One region of the Shewanella avicenniae genome, then DNA from elsewhere that is predicted to be linked to it. Evidence: predicted binding sites of a transcription regulator. Region 1 holds the regulator's gene; each other region holds the start of a gene.

Evidence for each region. Region 1 encodes sigma-54, which starts transcription at its own class of promoters, with help from an activator protein. Its sites were predicted from a motif close to GTTGGCACGNNNNTNGNNT; they were not measured.
Region 2: flgF (flagellar basal-body rod protein FlgF) is a predicted target of sigma-54. The motif match lies at 2,338-2,356, and genes of this name have one in related genera.
Region 3: JYB87_RS13475 (flagella assembly protein FlgT) is a predicted target of sigma-54. The motif match lies at 2,397-2,415, and genes of this name have one in related genera.
Region 4: glnA (glutamate--ammonia ligase) is a predicted target of sigma-54. The motif match lies at 2,485-2,503, and genes of this name have one in related genera.

What each region holds. Positions count from the first base shown of each region.
Region 1 is NZ_CP071503.1:533,405-537,884, reverse strand. It holds gene lptC (LPS export ABC transporter periplasmic protein LptC) at 1-221, shown strand, start outside; gene lptA (lipopolysaccharide transport periplasmic protein LptA) at 208-738, shown strand; gene lptB (LPS export ABC transporter ATP-binding protein) at 735-1,463, shown strand; gene JYB87_RS02315 (RNA polymerase factor sigma-54) at 1,552-3,030, shown strand; gene hpf (ribosome hibernation promoting factor) at 3,057-3,344, shown strand; gene ptsN (PTS IIA-like nitrogen regulatory protein PtsN) at 3,347-3,790, shown strand; gene rapZ (RNase adapter RapZ) at 3,787-4,480, shown strand, end outside.
Region 2 is NZ_CP071503.1:3,021,606-3,026,085, reverse strand. It holds gene flgC (flagellar basal body rod protein FlgC) at 1-100, shown strand, start outside; gene JYB87_RS13425 (flagellar hook assembly protein FlgD) at 120-797, shown strand; gene flgE (flagellar hook protein FlgE) at 849-2,222, shown strand; gene flgF (flagellar basal-body rod protein FlgF) at 2,393-3,139, shown strand; gene flgG (flagellar basal-body rod protein FlgG) at 3,151-3,939, shown strand; gene flgH (flagellar basal body L-ring protein FlgH) at 3,952-4,480, shown strand, end outside.
Region 3 is NZ_CP071503.1:3,029,615-3,034,094, forward strand. It holds gene flgA (flagellar basal body P-ring formation chaperone FlgA) at 1-174, shown strand, start outside; gene flgM (flagellar biosynthesis anti-sigma factor FlgM) at 251-568, shown strand; gene JYB87_RS13460 (flagella synthesis protein FlgN) at 568-996, shown strand; gene JYB87_RS13465 (LPP20 family lipoprotein) at 1,121-1,573, opposite strand; gene JYB87_RS13470 (FlgO family outer membrane protein) at 1,570-2,181, opposite strand; gene JYB87_RS13475 (flagella assembly protein FlgT) at 2,487-3,632, shown strand; tRNA gene JYB87_RS13480 (tRNA-Arg) at 3,687-3,762, shown strand; gene JYB87_RS13485 (aldo/keto reductase) at 4,107-4,480, shown strand, end outside.
Region 4 is NZ_CP071503.1:273,093-277,572, forward strand. It holds gene JYB87_RS01195 (FUSC family protein) at 1-756, opposite strand, end outside; gene glnA (glutamate--ammonia ligase) at 982-2,391, opposite strand; gene JYB87_RS01205 (putative bifunctional diguanylate cyclase/phosphodiesterase) at 2,977-4,480, opposite strand, start outside.

The DNA of each region.
Region 1 (4,480 bases):
ATAATGTTATGATTGATGCCATTACGCCAAAAGATCCCATTCGATCATTAACGACAGAGTATTTAGAATTAGACGTGTCGACGATGATCATGACCTCGCCGGAGCAGGTCTTTATGTCAGGGAGTGGCTTTAACGCATCAGGTGTCGGACTTTATGCCGATTTAAATGCCCAGCAATTGAAACTGTTGAGCGACATTAAAGGTACTTATGAGAGCAAATAATATTCTTCTGGCCATCGTACTTAGCGCCTCGAGTCTGATGGCAACTGCCGCGGACATCAACTTACAACAAGAGGTAAAGATTAAGTCCGCCACTCAATTTGCTGATCTCAAAAATAAACGTGTCGTCTATGGCGGCCCAGTGTTGGTGACTCAAGGCTTGTTAACACTTAAAGCCGACGAATTGAGTGCCACCTCGCCAGAAAAAGATCAAGACCGTGTGCTGATTGCCACCGGCAAACCAGCTACTTTCACCCAAAAGCAAGAAGATGGCACGCTGACCACCGCTCGCGCCAATGAAATTCAGTTCAACATCAACCAACGCGTGTTGACCCTGATCGGTATGGCCAAGGTAGAGCAAGGCAGCAGCATGTCCTCAGCGGATAAGATCATTTACGATCTGAACAAGCAGCAGCTGCAAGCGATTGGTAGTGACCAAGAGCAAGTCACCACAGTTATCCGTCCAGATAATCTCCCTAAAGAGCCAACGCCGCCGAAAACCGAGCAGGAGCAGCCATGACCAGCGTTTTAAAAGCGACCAATCTGGCCAAGAGCTATAAAAAACGTTCGGTAGTAAAAGATGTTAGCTTACAGGTAAACACCGGACAGATCGTTGGTTTGCTCGGTCCTAACGGTGCGGGCAAAACCACCACCTTCTACATGGTGGTCGGCTTAGTACAGAGTGACCATGGCCGTATTTTTATTGATCAAGATGATCTGACCTTAGATCCAATGCACCTGCGGGCGCGTAAAGGGATTGGTTATCTGCCGCAAGAGGCGAGTATTTTTCGCAAACTCTCAGTGCGCGATAACATTATGGCCGTTCTTGAAGTCCGCAAAGGATTAAGCAACGAAGAACGCGAAGCCATTCTTGAACAGCTGCTCGAAGAGTTTCATATCACCCACATCCGTGACAGCTTGGGGATGGCGTTATCGGGTGGAGAACGGCGCCGCGTTGAGATAGCACGCGCGTTAGCGGCTGATCCAAAATTCATTTTATTGGACGAACCTTTTGCGGGCGTAGATCCAATTTCTGTTATCGATATCAAGAAAATCATCGAACAACTCAAGTCTCGAGGACTGGGTGTCTTGATTACCGATCATAACGTGCGCGAAACTCTGGATGTGTGCGAACACGCCTACATCGTCAGCCATGGGCAGCTGATTGCAGAAGGCACACCCGCCGAGATCCTCGACAACCAACAGGTGCGAGCAGTGTACTTAGGGGAACAATTCAGGCTATAGTACGGTGGTGGGGACAAATAAATTTCATAAAACTACCAACTCTTTGTGGTTGTTTTAATACATAATTTTTGGGGATTAGCAGTCAACAATGAAAGCGTCACTTCAGCTTAAGCTGGGTCAACAATTAACTATGACACCGCAACTGCAGCAGGCAATTCGTCTACTGCAATTGTCGTCGCTTGAGCTGCAGCAGGAAATTCAACAAGCACTCGATTCCAACCCGATGTTGGAGATTAATGACGATGTTGATGTTGATAACAATGACGCGGGGCTTGAAGCGGATAACCGCGAACGTGACAGTGAACAAGAGCTGTCAGAGTCGATAGAAGACAGTTCGTCCGTTGAAACCAGTGATGCGCTTAATAGCCAAGAGCTCCCTGAAGAACTGCCAATGGACACCACTTGGGACGAGGTTTTCACCGCTGCGCCCAACACGTCATCTGGCGTCGTCCGTGACGATGACATGCCGTTTCAAGGTGAAACTAGCGAAGGCTTGCATGAGCATTTGGAATGGCAAAAAAACCTCACACCATTTTCAGAAACCGATGAAGCAATTGCTACCGCGATTATTGAAGCCATTGACGAGCGTGGCTATTTAACCCAATCAGCTGAAGAAATTATTGAAGCGCTGGGCTTAGATGATATCGAAGTGGATGAAGTTGAAGCCGTGCTGAAGCGCATTCAACACTTTGATCCCGTGGGAGTTGCCGCGCGCGATTTACGCGAATGTTTGCTGATCCAATTATCACAATTCAGTGACGACGTACCGCATTTGGCCAATGCCAAAATGCTCATCGATGAGTACCTCGATCTGATCGCCGCCAAAGATTACCGCACCTTGATGCGCAAAACGCGCCTTAAGGAAGAAGAGTTACGTGACGCAATCGTTCTCATCCAAACGTTAAATCCTCGCCCAGGATTAACCATCCAAGAGTCTGAAGATGAATATGTCATTCCAGACGTGACGGTATGGAAGAAAAACGGGCGCTGGGTGGTTGAACTCAACCCAGATTGCATGCCAAAAATCAGCATCAATCAGCAGTATGCCACGATGGCACGTAGCGTGCGCAGCCAGTCAGATAGCCAATTTATTCGTGGTCATCTGCAAGAAGCTAAATGGTTTATCAAGAGTTTGGAAAGCCGTAACGACACCCTGCTTAAAGTCGCTAATTGCATCGTTCAATTTCAGCAAGGCTTCTTCGAATATGGTGAAGAAGCGATGAAACCTATGGTGCTCAACGATATTGCCGAAGCGGTAGAAATGCATGAATCGACCATTTCGCGGGTCACCACCCAGAAATACATGCACACCCCTCGCGGCATTTTTGAACTAAAATATTTCTTCTCTAGCCATGTAGGTACTGACGATGGCGGCGAGTGTTCTTCAACAGCCATTCGTGCTTTCATCAAAAAGCTGGTTGCCGCGGAGAACCCTAAAAAGCCGTTAAGCGACAGTAAAATGGCGCAATTGCTTGCCGAACAAGGCATTAATGTCGCGAGACGAACAATCGCTAAGTATCGGGAAGCAATGCTAATTCCGCCGTCAAATCAGCGGAAGAGCCTTTAAAAGCCCGACAATCGGAGGAGTCAACGATGCAAATTAATCTTGCAGGAAAACAACTTGAGATCACCGATTCTTTACGTAGCTACGTTGAGAGCAAATTTGCAAAGCTTGAACGCCATTTCGAACAGATCAATAATGTCCACATTGTCCTCGCTGTTGAAAAAGCACTACAGATAGCAGAAGCCAAGCTGCACCTTTCCGGCGGCGAAGTATTTGCAACCTCTCAACACGACGACATGTACGCCGCCATTGACATCCTCATTGATAAATTGGATCGTCAGGTCATTAAACACAAAGAAAAGCTGACAAAACACTAACGATGGAACTTAGGACCATCCTGCGGCCGGAGTGTACCACCTGTGCGACTCCGGGCAGTAAGAAAAAGGTACTGGAGCTCATCAGCGATCTCGCAGCAGCCCAGTATCCCGACCTATCCTCTCAAGCCATTTTTGAAAGTCTTTTGGCTCGCGAGCGTATGGGCAGTACAGGAATCGGTAACGGTATTGCGATCCCGCATGGTCGTTTGCCGGATATTGACACGCCCGTTGCGGTATTAATCAAGTGTGAAGAGGCCATTCCTTTTGACGCGATTGATAATCAACCGGTGGATATTTTGTTCGCACTTATTGTGCCAGCAGATCAATGTCAGCAACACCTGAGCACGCTCTCCGCCATGGCGGAAAAGCTAAGCGATAAACAAGTGCTCAAGCAGCTTCGTAAGGCTGAGAACGAGCAAGAACTTTATCAGGTAATCACCGCATGAAGTTGGCCATAGTCTCCGGTCGTTCAGGTTCAGGAAAATCTGTAGCCCTGCGCGTATTAGAGGATATGGGCTATTACTGTGTTGACAACTTGCCATTACAGATGATTGGCGATCTGCTAGTAAATCTGCGAGGCAGCAATGAGTTCGTCGCTATCAGTGTTGACGTGCGCAACTTACCCAACCAAGATAAGTTACTTGAAAGTCAGCTTGCGAAACTCCCCGAAGGCACAGAGGTCATCAGTTTTTTCCTCAATGCATCCGACAAAGTATTAATCAAGCGCTATAGTGAAACCCGCCGTTTACATCCGCTCTCCAAGCGTCATAAATCGTTAAAAGAGGCGATTGAAGAGGAAGGTGAACTGCTAGAGCCTATCTCGCAGTTGATGGATCATTATCTTGATACCTCAACTTCCAACATCTATGAATTAAGCGACACTGTGCGTGAAATTCTGCTGGGCACCTCTACCAAAGAACTGGTAATTAACTTTGAGTCGTTTGGGTTTAAACATGGGGTGCCAACCGAAGCTGATTTTGTGTTTGATGTCAGGTTCCTACCGAACCCGCACTGGGAAGTCAGTCTTAGGCCATACACTGGCTTAGATGAACCGGTGCAGGAGTTTTTGTCACGCCAACCGCTAGTCAATAAGCTCATCTGGCAGATTGAAAACCTGTTTGAGACTTGGTTGCCGC
Region 2 (4,480 bases), 1.7 Mb from region 1:
GGCCGACATGATTTCAGCGTCGCAATCTTATCAAATGAACGTGCAAGTGGCTGATGCGACCAAGTCGATGCTGCAACAAACATTGCGTTTAGGCCAATAAGGAGAATTGAACCGTGGCAATTAACTCACTTAATTCTCTGCTAGATACGTCAAGCGCCAGCGCTGCTACGTCGCAGGTGAATACCAATAACCAAAGTCTGACTCAAGCGGACTTCTTCTCGTTACTCAGTACCCAGTTATCGATGCAGGATCCTTCTGATCCGGTGGATAACGACCAGATGATTGCGCAGATGGCATCGTTTTCTACGGTAGATGGTATTGGCCGCTTGAACGATCAAATCGTCAATCTCAATACCGTGATGACCTCAAGCCAAGCATTACAGGCATCAGGATTGGTTGGCCAAAAAGTGTTGGTTCCCTCTGGTACAGCCTACATGTCGGCAGAGGATCCAAGCTTGAAAGCGGTTATTAGCACCACTGAACCTATCAACATTATTCGTGTATCGGTCAAAGATACATCGGGGCAGGTGGTCAAAACATTCAATGTGGATGGCAGTGCAGGCGGCAATATCGATGTTGCTTGGGATGGCACTGATAGTGCGGGCAATCCAATGGCTCCGGGAACCTACACCTTTACCGCAAACGGCACAGTGGATGGTACTGCACAAGAACTGGCGGTAAGTACGTACGGCCATGTGAGCAGCGTGTCGCTGAACGCAACTAGCGGAGCCGTGCTTAACGTTCGCGGTATCGGCGGCGTATTGCTGTCTGATGTATTGGCGGTTTCTGAAGGTTAATTTTTGCGCCGGAGTTTTCCGGGCGATATTCAATAGATTAAGAGGTGGTTTATGTCTTTTAACATTGCTCTTAGTGGGATCAATGCGGCGCAGAAGGATCTCAATACAACGGCCAATAACATCGCCAACGTGAATACCACAGGCTTTAAAGAGTCTCGTGCAGAATTTGCCGATGTTTATGCCACGTCGTTGTTTTCAAGCAGCAAAACTACCGTGGGTGGCGGTGTCACCACGACTCAAGTAGCACAGCAATTTCACCAAGGTAATTTACTATCGACCAACAATGCGTTGGATATGTCGATTAACGGTAATGGCTTTTTTGTAACTGCCTCTGGTATTGGTTCGAGTGATTATTCTTTCACCCGTGCCGGTGCATTTAAACGTGATGAAGACGGTTTCTTAGTAGATTCTGATGGTAACTTCTTGCAGACATTCCCCGTCGATGGCGATGGCAATGCCTCTTCTGTGAGTTTGAGTACCACAACCCCAATTCAGATTCCTGATACTGCAGGTAGCCCTCAAGCAACTGAAAACGTACGTATTAGTATGAACTTGAATTCCAATGCAGAAACGATGAACCCTGCCGCATTTGATCCTACTGATTCAACCACGTTTAATAATTCGACCGCGGTTACCATTTTTGACTCGCTTGGTGAGTCTCATACGTTGACAACCTATTTTGTGCGTCCACAAAACGGCGCATACACTGGGCAAAGTAATTGGGTGGCGTTCTATTCACTTGATGGTCAAGCGGTGAACTTGGGTTCTGCAGGTTCATATTCAACAGACACCGATGGTGATGGCGCTGCGGATTCAACTGCGTCAGCGTTAGCTACACAGCCAGATGGTGTGACTCCTTGGAACGGTGCAGTGCTCAGCTTTGATGCTTCTGGTAACTTTGTTGGTACTGATCCAGCGACCATGACTACTGAGGCGCTTGGGATTTCGGGGGCAAATGTCTTGTCTGCAGCGGCTGATGGTTCGCAGACGTTGACCATTGGGTTCAATCGTCCAACCCAGTATTCCGAAGCGTTTAATACGACAGAATTAGATCAAGATGGTATTACCGTGGGCCGACTAACCAACGTCGAAGTTGGTGCTGACGGGCTTGTATCTGCTAATTACAGCAATGGATCAACAGTGCCTTTAGGGCAAGTTGCCTTAGTGCGCTTTGCCAATGAACAAGGTTTGACACAGGTTGGGAATACTTCTTGGAAGGCAAGTCTTGATTCCGGTGAAGCAATAGCGGGTGAAGCAAACAGCGGCGTGTTCGGTACGATTCGTTCATCATCACTCGAGCAGTCAAACGTCGATCTGACGACTGAGTTGGTGGATTTGATTTCTGCACAGCGTAACTTCCAAGCCAACTCGCGCACCTTAGAAGTTAACAACACCCTGCAGCAGACTATTCTGCAGATCCGCTAATCGCTCCTCTAGCGGCTAAGTCATTCGAAGCGGCAATCTCTTGCCGCTTCATTGTTTTTATCTTCTGCATTTCTGCTAACGCGTTGTCCGTACGAGTCTAATTTCAGCGCCTTTTTATGGCACGAAGCTTGCTTTTATCCGGTTAAGCTCAATTTTTGACGGAGCAAGCCGTGGACAAATTTCTTTATATCTCAATGACGGGCGCTAAGCAGAACATGAATGCCTTATCTGTTCGTGCCAACAATTTGGCCAACGCCAGCACCGATGGTTTTAAGGCTGATCTTAACCAAGCGCGTGCTATGCAAGCCTTTGGTGAAGGTTTGCCAACACGTGTTTTTGCTTTGTCTGAAAAACCCGCATCAAGTTTTAAAAATGGCCCAATTCAAACCACGGGTCGAGATATGGATATTGCCATCAAAGGTGATGGCTGGATTGCCGTTGAAGACGCCGATGGCGGCGAAGCATATAGCCGTGCCGGTAGTTTGACGTTCGATTCATTTGGCATGGTGAAGAATAGTCACGGTGACCCCGTACTGGGTGAGAACGGCGCGCCCATTATTCTGCCGTTGCCGATTCGTAAACTGGATATTGGTTCTGACGGCATGATCTCAGTACAGCCACTGGGTGCGACACCCGAAGTGAACTTTGAGGTGGCACGGATCAAATTGGTCAATCCCGGCAATGAAAACATGATGCGTGGCGACGATGGTTTGTATCGCTTAATGGACGGTACAACTGCTGATGCAAATGGGGATGTCAGCATCGTCAATGGTGCCATTGAAGGCAGTAACGTCAACCCAATCGAAGAGATGACGGCACTTATCAACTTGCAACGTCAATTTGAACTGCAAGTAAAAATGATGAAGTCAGCTGAAGAAAACGATAAAGCGTCAGCCTCGCTGCTGCGCATTAGTTAGGAGTAACCGATATGCAACCCGCTTTATGGATCAGTAAAACTGGCCTTGATGCCCAGCAAACCGATATTGCCGTCATTTCTAACAACGTGGCGAACGCGAGTACTGTTGGTTTTAAAAAAGGCCGCGCAGTATTTGAAGACTTGCTTTATCAAACTGTTAACCAAGCCGGTGGCGTGAGTGCGGCTAACACCCGATTGCCCAACGGTTTAGAGTTGGGGGCGGGTACCAAGGTAGTCTCCACCCAGAAAAACTTCTCTCAAGGCAACATGCTGACCACCGATAATTCGCTGGATTTGATGATTGAAGGCTCTGGGTTTTTTGAAATCCAAATGCCAGATGGCACCACCGCTTATACCCGTAACGGCCAATTCACCATGGATGATACCGGGCAGATCGTAACGTCAGGAGAAGGCTTTGTGCTGCAACCAGCGATTACGATCCCGGATAACGCGATTAGCATTACGGTGTCTGCTGAAGGTGAAGTGTCGGTACAAACCCCAGGCAATGCCCAAAGCGAAGTCGTTGGTCAGCTCACCGTGTCAGATTTTATTAACCCAGCAGGTTTGAATCCTATTGGTCAAAACCTGTATTTGGAAACTGGCGCTAGTGGCGCCCCCGTGCAAGGTACCGCCTCAGTGGATGGTATGGGCACTATTCGCCAAGGCGCACTGGAAACCTCCAACGTAAACGTCACCGAGGAACTGGTGAATCTGATTGAAAGTCAGCGGGTGTATGAGATGAACTCGAAAGTGATCTCAGCTGTGGATCAGATGCTGGCTTACGTGAATCAGAATCTCTAATGAGGTGATGAGATGAGAACGCTATTTGTTCTGAGCACATTGGCGCTACTGGCTGGTTGCGCCTCGACTAGCGGTGGCAAGCCGATCCCTGATGATCCTTTCTACGCGCCTGTCTATCCCGATGATACCAGTATCAATCAGCCGCCTACGGGGTCTATTTACAGTGAAGGAAAGGCTAACTCCCTGTTTTCTGACCTTAAAGCCCATCGTGTTGGCGATATCGTTACCATTATGCTGCGAGAAACCACCACCGCATCTAAGAGTGCCAACAACCAAATTGCCAAAGGCTCAAACCTTAATGTCAATCCGCTGACAGCGGCTGGCGCACCGGTCACTATCAACGGTAACACTTTGGACGTGGGCTATTCCGATTCGATGGATACCTCACGCGCGGCGGGTTCCGATCAAAGCAACAGTATCTTCGGCCAGATTTCAGCCAACGTCATGCAAGTGCTGAGTAATGGCAACTTGGTGGTGCGTGGCGAGAAATGGATCACCATCAACAACGGCGATGAATTTATTCGGGTCACCGGCATTATTC
Region 3 (4,480 bases), 1.7 Mb from region 1:
AAAGGTGATCAGGTCTCTATTTTGGCAGCTACCGAAAATTTTCAGATAAAGACGGTTGGCGTCGCTATGGAAGATGGCAATGCCGGCGAGCAGATTAGCGTAAAAAATGCGAGGTCAAACAAGCTGATAGAGGCTATAGTGGCAAAAGTTGGCGAAGTTCGCATAAAAATGTAAAAATTGCTCAAGCAATAAACTGATCTGCCGATAAAGAGTCTGAGAACTTAGATTCAACGCTGGAGCCCAAACGGCTATGGACATTAAACAACTGCAAAATCAACCGCGAGTGACTACGGTCAACTCACCTAAAACCGGTTCAGCGACCACAGCTGAAAGCACGCAATCGGCTATAGTGGCGAATAGCAAAGACTCAGTTGTTGTCTCAAGTCAGGCACAGCAGCTTCAAAGTCTACAGGGTAAGATTTCGTCTCTGCCAGACGTTGACGTTAAAAAAGTAGCGGAAATAAAAGCAGCTATTGCTGAAGGCCGTTACAAAGTTGACCCTGAAAAGCTGGCAGGCAATATTGCGCAATTTGAAGCCGATATGAACGATATCAATCTGGAGGCTTAATGCAGCTGACAGACTTGGAACAGCTTCTGAATAAGCAGACGCTCAACTTAGAGCGGCTGCTTTTTTTGATCGACCAAGAACGACAAGCACTAATTAATAGAGATGCTGACAAACTGCTCTCATTAGCCAGCGACAAATCTAGCCTTCTCGATAGCGTTAAATCACTCGATGGCGAACTTGCCAAGCATCCAGACAAAAGCGATTTCAGCAAAGAGCCTATCGCGAGCAAAGTTAATGATGCCAAAGCGTTAATGGCTGAGTGCCAAGTGAAAAATCAAGAAAATGGCAAACTGATTGAACTGTGCAGCGCCAGCATCAATCGCTTAGCCCAAGCACTGCAGATGAGCCGTAATGCCAACAGCCTGACCTACGATGGCAAAGGTAAAACCTCCACCATCGCCACCCTAGGTAACGATTTGAAAGCCTAAACTTCTCAATTGAAATCAGCTAGATTTATAAAAATGCCACGACAAACAATCGTGGCATTTTTGTGTTTGCAGGCATTTCAAGACCGAGCCGTCGCGAATCCTCTGTCACTGGAATCCTCAGACACTAAAAGTAAGTCACCGAACGAATCTCTTGTGGCCGGTTCTGCTGTTGGTATAACTGCCAAACTGTCGCAAAATCCAATTCAAGTTCTGTCACATAATGCTCGCCCGCCGGATAACTGGCTATCACCTTTGCACCACGAATAACGCCTGAAACAGACGCTTTTACCGTATCAGATTTCATCGCCCAATCGCCGACGCTACTCGAACCTTGTAAATGCTGTCCGTAAACTTGTTCAGCAAGCTCACGGTAAGCGGCAATCTTGGACGCCTGCATTGCCATCAGAACCCGCTCTGCCTGAGTTTTACCCGGCTGAGATGCTAACGGCGCATAACCGGTGGCGGTCAATGTAGGAAATTGCTCTGGCGCTACGGTTTCATACTGAACATATTTTTCCCGCATGCTGCTACATCCTGCCAGTAACACTATGGCTGCCACTAGGATCACTCTCATCATTGTTTAGCTCCCACATAGTGTGCAGTTTCAGCGCCTTGGCTTGGATGACGATACAGCAAGCCGTCTTTGGAGACGCTCGACTTGGCTTCCACGATATACCCCGGTAATTGCTGTGCTGATACAAAGGTATTAGCTGACGATGAAACATGGTTATCTGTGGTATCAATAATGCGCGCATTAATCGCCACACCAGACTTTGTCAGTTCCATCGTTGATACCAACACATGGGTGGCTGCCACATTAGCGGCAATTTTTTGCCAATCACGCGTCAGCAGATAAGTACCGTCTGCCGCCGCCTTAACAGTATCGCTCATATTGATATCAATCACTTTAAAGCCTTGCTGCTGAAATGCAGTCATCAGATCTTGTTGCAACTGCACCGCCAACGGATTCGTTTTCTCTAAGCTACTGGCGTCCACAGGTGTCGAAATCAGTAACGTCTGCGCCCCCGTAAAATCGTCGCTGTAACGGGCGAGATCGAACGTCAATTGCTCGGCAACCTGAAATAAAGGCGTTTCTTGCACAGGAGCCTCAACATAGCTCACAGCAGGTTGTGTCGATGAACACCCTGCCAGCAATGCGATTAGAGGAATTAGTTTTTTAAACATGGCTCTCTCAGCTCCTTAAAGACCAACAGCAACGCGCATTCATTTTTAATTTATCGATGAAAGATTCAGTTCGTGTTGCCACACAACAAATTTATGCGGTGAAATATCTTCACTTATATCGGCAAAATCTTGGCAAACTTAACGAGCGATTGCATCGACATAGAACGTCGATTGTTCGACATCCTGAGAATTTGTTAGCAACTGTCATGCCGATTCATGGCATAAAACTTGAATCTTGCAAAATAACCTAGATGGGCGCCTGAAAATTGGCTCCTAATCAGATCTCTTTACAGGATTTACTCAGCATGGTTCGCATAATTTCATTGTTGCTATTGATGCTAATATTGCCATCTGCCGAAGCAGCATGGGTAACCATTACCGGAGAAGCCAACATCGTCAAAGGCGATGTAAACGCCGCGCGCCAGCAAGCCATCAAACAGGCGCTAAATATGGCCGTCATCACCAATGGTGGCAGCATTAGCGCCCAACAAACCGTCACCAATGGTGTACTCAACCAAACTGCAGAGCTAACTAACAACGCGGCTTACACCAGTCTTGAAATTGTCAAAGAACAACACAAAGGCAATCGCATTGAAGTCACTATTCGAGTTGATCTGCTCACAACGCTTAACGAAAGCTGTTTGAGTAATGCTCTAAAAGCCCCACTTTATTTACCACGCGCCATCGTGTTTGACAGGCAACAACTACGCTATGGCAAGATGGAGCAATTTCCACAAGCGCTGTCGCAAAAGCTCGCCGCCATTCTCAATCAAAATTCTACCAAGGTTTACCCCAAACTGGATCTGAGCAACAGCGTTCCAAGCCATAACTTCAGCAATGAACATCGTGGCGACAGTGCCAGTTGGTTAAATCAACAAACAAACACTCTCTATATTTTATTAGCCGAAGTGGAAGACATGGCGCTGTCTGAATCACCATCCGGCGTCAGCGCTATGTGGAGCAAGCAGCAACGTGATTTTCGCTTAAAAATATCACTGGTCCACAGCATTAGCGGTGAAATGATTTGGCAAAAAGAGTATCAATTCACTACCGACTGGGACTATGACGCCAATGCCAGCGTAAAACCGATTAGCGATGCCTTTTGGCAATCAAACTATGGTGGTGCCATAGGTAACGTGTTAAATCAAGTCAGTCTCGATCTCGATGACACCCTCGGTTGCCGCCCCGCGATGGCCCAAGTTATCGCGAAACAAGGTCAACGTGTCATTTTTAACCTAGGTAGAAAGAGCGGCGTAAGAACCGGCGATAAGTTTACTATCGTCTTGCAGCACAACTTCCCTGATCGGGTTGGTCAAACCCGCACCATCGCCAAAGCAACCGCGGTACAAGTGACCATCGACCAGATCACCGATGACACATCTACTGCGTTGTTGGCGGCCATAGACGATGGAACCAACATCCAAATTAACGACATTGCGCTTAAGAATTAAGCAGTTAGACGAATAGACTTTTATTGAATTTGAAAAACAGTATAATCGGTGCGTCTCCCTATAGCTCAACAGGATAGAGCAGTTGCCTCCTAAGCGACCGATCGGGGTTCGAGTCCCTGTGGGGAGACCAACAACTTGAGTTGTGAGAACGTCAAAGCTCAGCTGAACGGTTTTTCCCTTAATCGTATTTTCACTTTTCCCCTTAAAGTTCTAATCTACATCAGCGCGCCTAAAAGAAGCACTCAGCCTTTCATTTGTGAATATTTTTCATTAATACATTAAAATAAAATTAATTATTGTTTGATCCCAATTGAGTTAATCTAGTTAGCAACAGGCGTGGAAAGCTGCAGCCATAACGACTCACACTGCTCTCGCCTTTCAATTTCACCATCCTCACGTTCCTGCTGTTCGTGGTTTATGCTGATGGTATCTACAGAATTCCAGTTTCAATCCAATATACGGAGGTATTCCGCCATGGAATACGCAGTACTAAGTAACAACCTCAAAATGCCGATGGAAGGCTTTGGTGTCTTCCAAGTGACTGATAAAGAAGAATGTAAACAGTCAGTATTGACCGCGATTCGTACCGGTTATCGTCTGATCGATACCGCAGCGGTATATGGCAATGAAGATGCTGTGGGTGAAGCCGTTCGCGAAGCGATTGCTGAAGGTTTGTGTACTCGTGAAGAACTGTTCATCACCTCCAAATTGTGGGTACAAGACATGGCCAACTACGACATGGCTGCCGCTGCAATCGATGCTTCACTGAAAAAATCAGGCCTAGAATACTTTGACCTGTACTTGCTACACCAAGCCATGAAAGATTACTTTAGTGCATGGCGTGCACT
Region 4 (4,480 bases), 260 kb from region 1:
CATCTGCTGCACGCGGCCAATCTCTTCCATCGCTTCAATCAGCTGCAGTACAGTGCGTAATTGTTTCGCAATCTGCTCTACTTCTTCCGTATCGGGCATTTCTAGCAGCCAGTGTGATAACACTGCGATGCTGTCGTCGAGCTGTTCGCGCCTTGCTAAGCGCTGGCCGACATTACTGGCCACCGAGTGATGCAGGATGTCGCTCCAATAACCAAAGGCGATTTGCACCTTGCTCAGCAGCTGTTGGCCTTGGCGGACACTGAGCCATGGCCCCGCGATAACGGCAGAGATCATTGCCAGCCAGCTACCTACGGCGGTGGACAGTAACACCATTTGCCAGCTACTGTCGCTATCTAGCAGATGTAGCGCACAGATAAGCGAAAAGCCGGCGTTGTAAGTGAGCAGCTGAATGTAACGGCGTTGGTTAGAACACAGCCCGTACAGCAAACCAATGGCACAAAGCAATGCTACGCCCACTAAGTGGTGATATAGACTGAGTAAGGATAACACCGCGGTAACACAGCATACGGTGGCAGATTTACTGAGCAATTCGAGCCGCTTCGGATAGGCAAGGTTACGCCCTTGCACGCCGACTAACCATGCCGACACCATCGCATTAACCCCAGCGGTGGTATTTCCAATAAATGCAAAAAATAGTAGCCCGACCATTATAGGTAGGCCAATGCGCAGTCCTTCTGGCAGATCGGCGCGATCTGGCAGCCACTGGGCTAAGCGATGAAGTTTTTGTGCAAACATGTAATAGAGATGCTGAGGGCGCAAAAAGTAAGGACCACAATGGTAAGGCCTTGGCGGTTGCGGAACATTGTCACCACCAAGAAGATTTGAACTTGCTCACAGTTTTTCATTGGCAGAGCTGCCGCTTTTGCCGTTGCAAAAGTAGAGCCCCAGACCTAAATCTGGGGCTCTTTTCTTTTTATAGTCACCGGTGGCTTGACTCACCGGCGATTGCAGGGCAATCGATTACAGGCTGTAGTACAGTTCAAACTCAAGTGGGTGAACTGTGCGGTTGATTTTTTCAGCTTCTGCAGTCTTCAGTGCGATGTAAGAATCGATGAAGTCATCAGTGAAAACGCCGCCTTTGGTCAGGAACTCTCGGTCTGCATCCAGTGCAGCCAGTGCTACGTCCAGAGACTCTGCCACTTGTGGGATTGCTGCAGCTTCTTCAGCTGGCAGATCGTACAAGTCTTTGTCCATTGCATCGCCTGGGTGGATCTTGTTTTGGATACCATCCAAACCAGCCATCATCAGCGCAGAGAACGCCAAGTATGGGTTAGCCATTGGATCTGGGAAGCGAGTTTCGATACGACGTGCTTTTGGTGATGGTACCACTGGGATACGAATAGAAGCACTACGGTTACGTGCAGAGTAAGCCAACATTACTGGCGCTTCGAAGTGAGGAACCAGACGCTTGTATGAGTTGGTGCTTGGGTTGGTGAATGCGTTCAGCGCGCGAGCGTGCTTGATGATACCACCGATGTAGTACAAACAAGTTTCTGACAGACCAGCATATTTGTCACCAGCGAACAGGTTCACACCGTCTTTCGCCAGCGATTGGTGAACGTGCATACCTGAACCGTTGTCACCCATGATAGGTTTTGGCATGAAGGTAGCAGTTTTACCATATGCGTGAGCCATGTTGTGTACAACATATTTCAGGGTCAGGATTTCGTCTGCTTTAGCAGTCAGGGTGTTAAAACGAGTTGCGATTTCGTTTTGACCAGCAGTTGCCACTTCGTGGTGGTGAGCTTCAACCACTTGACCCATCTCTTCCAATACCAGACAGGTTGCACTACGCCAATCTTGTGAAGAATCAACTGGTGGTACTGGGAAGTAACCGCCTTTCACCATTGGACGGTGACCGGTGTTGCCATCTTCGTATTCGTTAGAAGAGCTCCACGCAGCTTCTTTAGCGCCAATTTTGTAAAAGTTGCCTGACATGTCTGAGCCGAAGCGTACATCGTCAAACAGGAAGAATTCTGGCTCTGGGCCAATCAATACGGTGTCAGCAATACCAGTAGATTTCAGGTATTCTTCTGCTTTTTTAGCGATAGAACGTGGATCACGCTCGTAGCCAGACATAGTTGCTGGTTCGAGGATGTCACAACGGATGATCGCAGTGGTTTCTTCGAAGAATGGGTCCAGAACAAAAGTGTTTACGTCAGGCATCAGCACCATGTCTGATTCGTTAATGCCTTTCCAGCCAGCGATTGAAGAGCCGTCAAACATTTTGCCATCTTCGAAGAAGTCGGCGTCTACTTGGTGTGCAGGTACAGATACGTGCTGTTCTTTACCTTTGGTATCGCAAAAACGCAGGTCAACAAATTTTACTTCCAACTCTTTAAGTTGTTTCAGTACCGATTCAACTGACATTCTAAAGCCTCCGGATAGGGTATAGATTCGGCCCATAGTTTACATGGTGTAAGTCTAACGACTGGCGCTATCTTCAATTTCTAGCTCTACTATGAGCCAGAATCGTGCCAGCTTTTTAACACGCTGAAATACAAGGGCATGTTCAAATTTGGGGCAGGTTTATCAACCTTATTTGCACTTCTTTGGTGCAATGATGCATCTAAATGGTGCGAAGAATGCGGTGTTGGGCTATTTTTCCGGCTGAGTGATGTTCCATCAAAACGCCAGTGTCCCTGTCATCCCCCCGTTGGCTAGAGTAGAATGGCGCGGTTACTAAATCAACAGGATCGGCAACGTAAGTTAAAATTCATTGTGGATTCTGGATCAAAACTGCCTTTTCAATTTTATGGGATATAGATCAAAGTTTTTTCGGCTGAAACGGCAGCACGCAAAAGCTATGCATTCGAGCGAGGGCGAACAGCGCCATTTTAGGGTGAAAATGGCAGCGTAGTTTGAATTGTATTACCTATCATTGCCCCAGATTGGTGATTAATGCTCCGAAAACGGCTGATATTTGCGCCGAAACAGCAAGCAGCTTGATTGCGGTTAGCTGTGAGCCTCATCTAGATATTGCAGTAAGTTAGGCCATGTCATCGGTTTCGCGTAGAGATAGCCTTGGATCAAATGTACACCCATCTGCTTGAGGGTGTCTGCTTGCCATTGATATTCAACCCCTTCAGCTACCACGTGCTGACCGAGTCGGTTGGCGATTTGAATTACGGCTTCGATGATAATCTCGCCCTTGGTATCGAGATTATCGACAAAGGATTTATCAATCTTGATGGCGTTGGTGGTCAACTCCAAAATGGAGGCGAGCGAGGAATAGCCGGTGCCGAAGTCATCAATTGACACCATAAAGCCCATCTCTTGCAGCTGTTTGATTTTGGTCAGTAGCAGATGCTTCTCTAAGCTAAAGGCGGACTCTGTGATTTCTAAATTGATGTATTCAGGTTGCGCATCAACGCTGTGCAGCAATGAGCTAATCATTTGAGTGAAATGTTCATCTTGAAACTGCAGCAGTGAGACGTTGATCCCCATGATCATCCCTGGATGGGTTTCGTTGAGTTTTTTCGAGGCAATAAACGCTTGCTGCAACACCCAAGCGCCAATCGACTTTATCAGGCCGTTCTGCTCGGCGATGGGAATGAATTCATCGGGTGGTATCAAATTGCCATCTACTCGCCAACGCAGCAGGGCTTCAAGCGACACGGGACGCCCAGTTTTGGTGGAGATTAATGGTTGATACATCAAAAACAGCTCTTGATGCTCAATCGCCCGCGCCAATTTGTTGCGCAGCCATACTTCGCGCCCCAGTTTCTCTGCGAGGGTATCGTTATAAAAGGTAACGCCTCCCGGATCGCTATGCTTGCGTTCATACATGGCGATATCAGCATGTTGAATTAACTGCTCAGCTTCTTCCCCGTGTTGTGGATAGAGAGCAATACCAACCGAGGCGCTGACATTGAGTTCACCGTCGTTCAACGGGTAGGGTTTGCCGATCATGGCGATCAGCTGTTGGGCGTATTCCGCAAGCTGCCATAACTCACGAAACGGCACTGCGATAAGAAATTCATCGCCGCCCCAGCGGCAGATACTTTTGGCATCGTAGCAAAAATCACTGATCCGTTTGGCCACCTCAATCAACACCTGATCTCCGGTACGATGGCCGATGTTGTCATTAATATCTTTAAAATGATCCAAATCGAGAAATAACAGCGCGAAATTGTTTTGCACCTTGGATTGTTTGCGGACAAGCGCGTCATTCAGTTGCACCAAAAAAGCGCTGCGATTTAACAAGCCGGTGAGTGGGTCAAGATTGGACAGCTCGTAAATCTTTTGTGTCCGTTGCTGCACTTGCTGCTCCATATCTTCGAGCAGCAGCTTATTTTCATTTTTGAAATGGATGGCATCAATGGTGAACTGGTGTGCACGCTGGCTATTCACCACAGTGGTTAGGCAAAACGCTAGCCCGACAAAACCGCTAATAAACTGCAATTGCTCGCCTTCGCTGATTAACAGCAGCGAATAGGGGACGATCAAGATAATGGGG